2 linked regions of the Noviherbaspirillum saxi genome follow. The protein of the gene in region 1 interacts with the protein of each later gene in a pairwise test. Links are inferred from orthologs where the notes say so. Each region holds a gene or a part of one and is shown on either strand. Other genes may lie near its edges. The genes, in order: ybgC and acpP.

Region 1 (3,206 bases):
TTTTGTGAACATGAAAACTCCAATCGATTAAGGAAGCAAAGTGGTTTTGCCGAAATCGAATGAGGGGCCAATAGGAAAAGGACAGGCAGCCTCAGTCGTGCATTCCATTTGGGCTGCCCAGGCGAACGGCTATTGAACGGCTATTGATATCTCACGTTCCCCGGTGGATTTCCACCTTTTAGCCGGGCCGCGATGAATCGCTGCTGCCGGCATTCGCCAGTTACGTGAGACGAAATGGAGCTAAATTGTAAGTCAGCCCCTAGAATTCGGCAAGGATGAGCGGCAAACGATTTTTGACGAATTGAAATGGTTACCCTGCCTTTCGGCTACAATTTTGCGAACGCATCGTTTATGCATGAAAGGAAACGACCATGATCGTATTGATTACTGGCGCAACATCCGGCTTTGGCGAAGAAATGGCGCGCAAGTTTGCACAAAATGGCCACAAAGTCATCGCGACCGGTCGCCGCAAGGAACGCCTCGACAAGCTTGCGGCCGAACTCGGCGCCTCGCTGCTGCCGGTCGAAATGGATGTGAGCAACAAGGCATCGATCATGGCGGCAATCGATGCACTACCGTCCGAATGGGCCGACATCGATGTCCTGATCAACAATGCCGGCCTTGCATTGGGCGTTGAACCCGCGCACAAGGCTTCGCTGGAAGAGTGGGAAACCATGATCGATACCAATTGCAAGGGATTGGTCACGATGACCCATGTAGTCTTGCCCGGCATGGTGGCGCGCGGTTGCGGAACCATCATCAATATCGGCTCGCTGGCAGGCGCCATTCCTTACCCCGGGGGCAATGTCTATGGCGCGACCAAGGCATTTGTCGATCATTTCACGCTCAACCTGCGGGCCGACCTGATCGGTACCGGCGTACGCGCCACCAATATCGCCCCCGGCCTGTGCGGCGGCACGGAATTCTCGAATGTACGCCTGAAAAACGATGACGCCGCAGCCAAGGTCTATGAAGGCACCGTTCCGCTAACCCCAAGTGATATCGCCGAATCCGCTTACTGGATCGCCACACTGCCGGCGCATGTCAACGTCAACTATCTCGAGATGATGCCAACCTGCCAAGGCTTTGGCACCTTGAATATCAAGCGAAATCTGTAATGCTCCGTATTGCAGCAAAATCATTGCGGCGCGTTGAGGGATGGCGGTGTCATGGATAAAAGCCAGCCGGAGTTCGTCTGGCCGATTCGGGTTTACTATGAAGATACCGATACAGGCGGGGTTGTCTTCTATGCAAATTATCTGAAATTTTTTGAGCGCGCACGTACCGAATGGCTTCGTCACTGTGGAATCGGGCAACAACTCTTATCGGAAACGCATCAGGCGATGTTTGTCGTCAAGAGCACTTCTGTCGATTATCATGCTCCGGCGAAATTAGATGATGAACTGAAACTCACGGTCGTTGTCGAACGGCTAGGCCGCGCCTCGGTAGAGTTTGTACAAGAGGCTTGGCGAACAAAGGGAAAGGAAAGCATGCTGTTGACGAGCGGAAGAATCCGGGTCGGCTGCGTGCATACCGCAAGCTTCAGGCCCATGGCTATCCCGAACGAAGTGCTGGACCGTATCCACAAAAGCAAGAGCGGCACGGCATAAAATCCCACGAGACGACATCGTTTCCGCCCTGGCGGGAGAGATACGGTTGCGTGAATAGAATTTGCAATTACGTTAAAACATCCAATGAGCGTCACACAAGACCTTTCGTTTATCTCGCTGATCAGTAACGCATCCCTGCTTGTCCAGTTGGTCATGGCCCTGCTCCTGCTTGTGTCAATCATGAGCTGGACATATATCTTTCGCAAAATGTTTGCCATCAAAAGTGCGCAGACGCAGACCGAGGAATTCGAGCGCGCCTTCTGGTCGGGCGGCAATCTCAATGCCTTGTTCGAAGAAGCAACGTCGAACCGCCGCCGGAACGGCAATAGCGGCGCGCTTGAACGCATTTTTGAATCCGGCATGGGTGAATTCATCAAAGGCAAAGCGATCTTCGCCGGCAAGGGTCAGGTCGATCCGGGCAGCATGATCGATGGCGCACGCCGCGCGATGCGCGCTGCCTATCAACGCGAAATGGATGCCCTCGAATCACATCTTGCGTTTCTGGCATCAGTCGGTTCAGTCTCGCCCTACGTCGGCTTGTTCGGTACCGTATGGGGCATCATGAATGCATTCCGCGGCTTGGCAAACGTACAGCAAGCCACTCTTGCATCGGTCGCACCGGGCATTGCCGAAGCGTTGATCGCCACAGCGATCGGCCTGTTCGCAGCGATCCCTGCAGTGGTTGCGTACAATCGCTACTCGCACGACATCGATCGCCTTGCGATTCGCTTCGAAAGCTTCATTGAAGAGTTTTCCAACATCTTGCAGCGTCAGGTTCGCTAATGGCAGGCAATAGCACGATGCGCGGCGGACGCAGCCGCAAATTCAAATCCGAAATCAACGTCGTACCGTATATCGACGTAATGCTGGTGCTGCTCATCATTTTCATGGTGGCAGCGCCGCTGACCAATCCGGGTGTGATCAATCTGCCGACAGCGGCCAAGTCGGCATTACCGCCGACCGAGTACATCCAGATTTCGCTGAAACCGGACACCAGTGCAACCATCGGCATCAATGGTCAAAAGAGCGGCAACCAGGCTGACAAGGTGGGCGGCCGCAGCGCGCTGCTGCAAAAACTGCGCTCCATGCATGAAGCCAATCCCGAGTTGCCGGTGATGATTTCGGCGGACAAGGACATCAAGTACGACGAAGTAATTCAAGTCATTTCCGAAGCCAAGAAATTGGGCATCAACCGCGTGGGGCTCGCGACAAAGCAATGAACGCGATGACAGATTCCACTCCGTATTCGGTACCGAAGGAACCGGGCCGCTGGCGCGCGCTAACGTTTGCAGCGCTGGTGCATGCCGCATTGCTCGCCTTTCTCTGGATTGGAGTACGTTGGCAAAGCGATACGCCGACCACCATCGAGGCAGAAGTCTGGAGTCCGCAGCCGCGCGAAGCAGCTCCCGTGCCAGAGCCGGTAACGACACCGGAACCCAAACCGGAGCCCAAGCCAGAACCGAAGCCGGTCGTTCAAGAACCGCCCAAACCCAAGGTGGTCGAGCCGCCTGTCGCCAAGCCGGATATCGCGCTTGAACAGGAGAAGAAGCGCAAGGCGGAAGAAAAGAAACGCCGGGAAGAGGAAGAAGAAAAAGA
Region 2 (3,034 bases), 700 kb from region 1 along the record:
TATCCATTTCGGCATGAAGGGGAGCACGCCAATCAGACCGATGACCACCCCGATACCAATGGACGCGACGACGAGTGACATCGCACCGATCATCACCACGAGAAGGCGAGACGGTTGCACTATTGCGGATACCGCGATAGACATGTCAGGGGAATGGGTGTGAAGACCTCTCCCGGTCTCGGGAGAGGCTGCTCAGGAATCAGGCTTTACCGAAGATCAGCGTACCGTTGGTACCGCCGAATCCAAAGGAGTTTTTGACTGCGATGTTAATCGGCATATTGCGCGCGGTGTTGGCACAATAATCCAGATCGCAGGCCGGATCCTGGTTGAAGATATTGATGGTCGGAGGCGACACCTGGTTGTGGATTGCAAGGACCGTGAATACCGATTCCAGGCCGCCCGCACCACCCAGCAAATGACCAGTCATCGACTTGGTCGAATTGACGACGACCTTTCCTGCATGATCACCGAGCGCCCGCTTGATCGCCACTGTCTCGGCGATATCGCCGAGCGGCGTCGACGTTCCATGGGCATTCACATAGTCGACCTGATCGGCATTGACGCCGGCGTTTGTCATGGCCGAGACCATGCAACGACGCGCGCCGTCGCCATCATCCAAGGGGGCCGTCATGTGATGGGCATCCGCGCTCATGCCAAAGCCGAGCACTTCAGCATAAATCTTTGCGCCACGCGCCTTCGCATGTTCGTATTCTTCGAGAACCATTACGCCGGCACCTTCGCCGAGCACGAAACCATCGCGATCCTTATCCCAGGGGCGCGACGCTGTCGCCGGGTCGTCGTTACGAGCGGACAGTGCGCGCGCAGCCGCAAAACCTCCCACTCCGAGTGGCGAGACTGTCGATTCCGCACCGCCAGCTATCATCACGTCGGCATCGCCATACTCGATCATGCGCGCTGCGGCGCCGATACAATGCAGGCCCGTGGTACAGGCGGTGACGATCGCGAGATTCGGACCTTTGAAGCCATACTTGATTGACAAGTGGCCAGAGATCATATTGATGATGGACGCCGGGACGAAGAAAGGGCTGATGCGACGAGGACCACGATTGGTCAGCTCCGCATGGGTTTCTTCGATCATGGGCAGACCACCAATACCCGAACCGACGATGACACCGATTTTTTCGGCATTCTCATCGGTTACGGTCAGGCCGCTGTCCTGAAATGCCTGTATCCCGGCGGCCATTCCATAATGGATAAACGTGTCCATATGGCGCGCCTCTTTGCCGGGAATGTAATCCTCGATATTGAAGCCCTTTACTTCACCCGCGAAACGCGTCGAAAAAGGCGTGGCGTCGAATTTTGTGATGGTCGCAATGCCTGATTTGCCTTCGATCAGCGTAGCCCAGGCGTCGGCGATGGTATTGCCGACAGGGGATACGCAACCAAGGCCAGTCACTACAACACGACGTTCACGTGAGCGGCTCAAGCGGTTCTCCTGGAATCAGTCAAAAACAAATTAGGCCTTGACGTGCGCCTTGGCGTAATCAATCGCCTGCTGTACTGTTGTGATCTTCTCGGCCTGCTCGTCCGGAATCTCCATTTCGAACTCGTCTTCGAGCGCCATGACCAGCTCAACCGTGTCAAGCGAATCAGCGCCAAGATCGTCAACGAACGAGGACTCGTTCTTGATGTCGGCTTCGGCGACGCCGAGCTGTTCGGCGACGATCTTCTTAACGCGTTGTTCGATATCGGACATATTACCCCTCCAATGGGTTTCAGAAAGTGCGCGCATTTTATCAGGTTTGCGCAACGAAAATTCACTTTTGGCTTTTGTTTTGATTAATAGGCCAACGTCTGCCAAAAGTGCTCAAGTGAGATTTAACTCATGTACATGCCGCCGTTCACATGCAGGGTTGTGCCCGTGATGTAACCGGCTTGCGGGGAAGCAAGAAACGCTGCCGCTGTGGCGATATCCTCCGGGAGACCAAAGCGGCCAAGCGGAATCTGCTGCATCAATGCAGCAACCTGCTGCTCCCCGAGCTCGCGCGTCATGTCGGTATCGATGAATCCGGGAGCAATACAATTGACGGTAATGTTGCGACTGCCGATTTCGCGCGCAAGTGCGCGGCTCATGCCGGCAACGCCCGCCTTCGCAGCCGCATAGTTCATCTGACCCGGATTGCCGGCCGAGCCGACCACGGATGTAATGTTGATGATGCGACCGTACTTGGCCTTCATCATCCCGCGCAGGACTGCACGGGACAACCGCCCGACCGCGGTAAGATTGGTCGCTATGACGGCATCCCATTCTTCGTCTTTCATGCGCATGGCAAGCTGATCTTGCGTGATGCCGGCATTGTTGACGAGGATGGACAGTCCGCCATACTCCTTTTGGACTTGTTCGACTACGGCCTGGCAACCTTCAGAATCGGTGACATTGAGAACCACACCTTTACCGCATCCGGCTTGAACAGCTTCTAGGTAGGCAGTGATGGCTGCGGCACCCGACTCGGTGGTCGCCGTGCCGATAACCTTTGCGCCTTGCCGCGCCAGTTCCTGGGCAATCGCTCGTCCAATACCACGCGATGCGCCGGTAACCAGCGCGACTTGATTGTTCAGATTCACTTGATGAGCTCCAGAACTTTTTCCAGGGATGCCTGATCGGTAATAGCATCGCCGGTCAACTCGCCATCAATGCGCTTTGTAAGACCCGCGAGAACTTTGCCCGGCCCGCATTCGATCACATGGGTGACGCCTTCAGACGCCATTTTCTGCACAGTCTCGACCCAGCGAACCGGGCTGGCAGCCTGGCGCACGAGCGCGTCCTTGATCGCGTCGCCATCAGCCGCAATTGCGACGTCGACATTGTTAATCAATGGAATCTTTGCTGCATCAAAATGAAGTGTCGCCATGTATTCGCGCAGGCGATCCGAAGCAGACTTGAGCAATGACGAATGAAACGGGGCCGATACCGGTAAAGGCAAAGCGCGCTTGGCACCCTTGGCTTTGGCCGCTTCACAGGCTCGCTCAACTGCAGCCTTGTGCCCGGCAATCACCACCTGGGCTGGCGCAT

Evidence for each region.
Region 2: the proteins of ybgC (region 1) and acpP interact in binary tests that used the Escherichia coli proteins (3 or more experiments, as listed by UniProt). The link is inferred for Noviherbaspirillum saxi from one-to-one orthologs.

What each region holds. Positions count from the first base shown.
Region 1 is NZ_QYUO01000001.1:2,319,870-2,323,075, forward strand. Bases 12-2,889 are described here. They hold ybgC (tol-pal system-associated acyl-CoA thioesterase), read left to right. Parts: upstream 12-1,169; coding sequence 1,170-1,610; downstream 1,611-2,889. Other genes in these bases: glyA (serine hydroxymethyltransferase), read right to left, coding at 12-12; D3871_RS10790 (SDR family NAD(P)-dependent oxidoreductase), read left to right, coding at 372-1,118; tolQ (protein TolQ), read left to right, coding at 1,695-2,393; D3871_RS10805 (ExbD/TolR family protein), read left to right, coding at 2,393-2,830; tolA (cell envelope integrity protein TolA), read left to right, coding at 2,836-2,889. In the rest of the region: more of glyA, read right to left, coding at 1-11; more of tolA, read left to right, coding at 2,890-3,206.
Region 2 is NZ_QYUO01000001.1:1,618,875-1,621,908, reverse strand. Bases 98-2,803 are described here. They hold acpP (acyl carrier protein), read right to left. Parts: upstream 1,718-2,803; coding sequence 1,478-1,717; downstream 98-1,477. Other genes in these bases: fabD (ACP S-malonyltransferase), read right to left, coding at 2,583-2,803; fabG (3-oxoacyl-ACP reductase FabG), read right to left, coding at 1,840-2,586; fabF (beta-ketoacyl-ACP synthase II), read right to left, coding at 200-1,447. In the rest of the region: D3871_RS07630 (protein YgfX), read right to left, coding at 1-93; more of fabD, read right to left, coding at 2,804-3,034. UniProt on the Escherichia coli protein: Carrier of the growing fatty acid chain in fatty acid biosynthesis.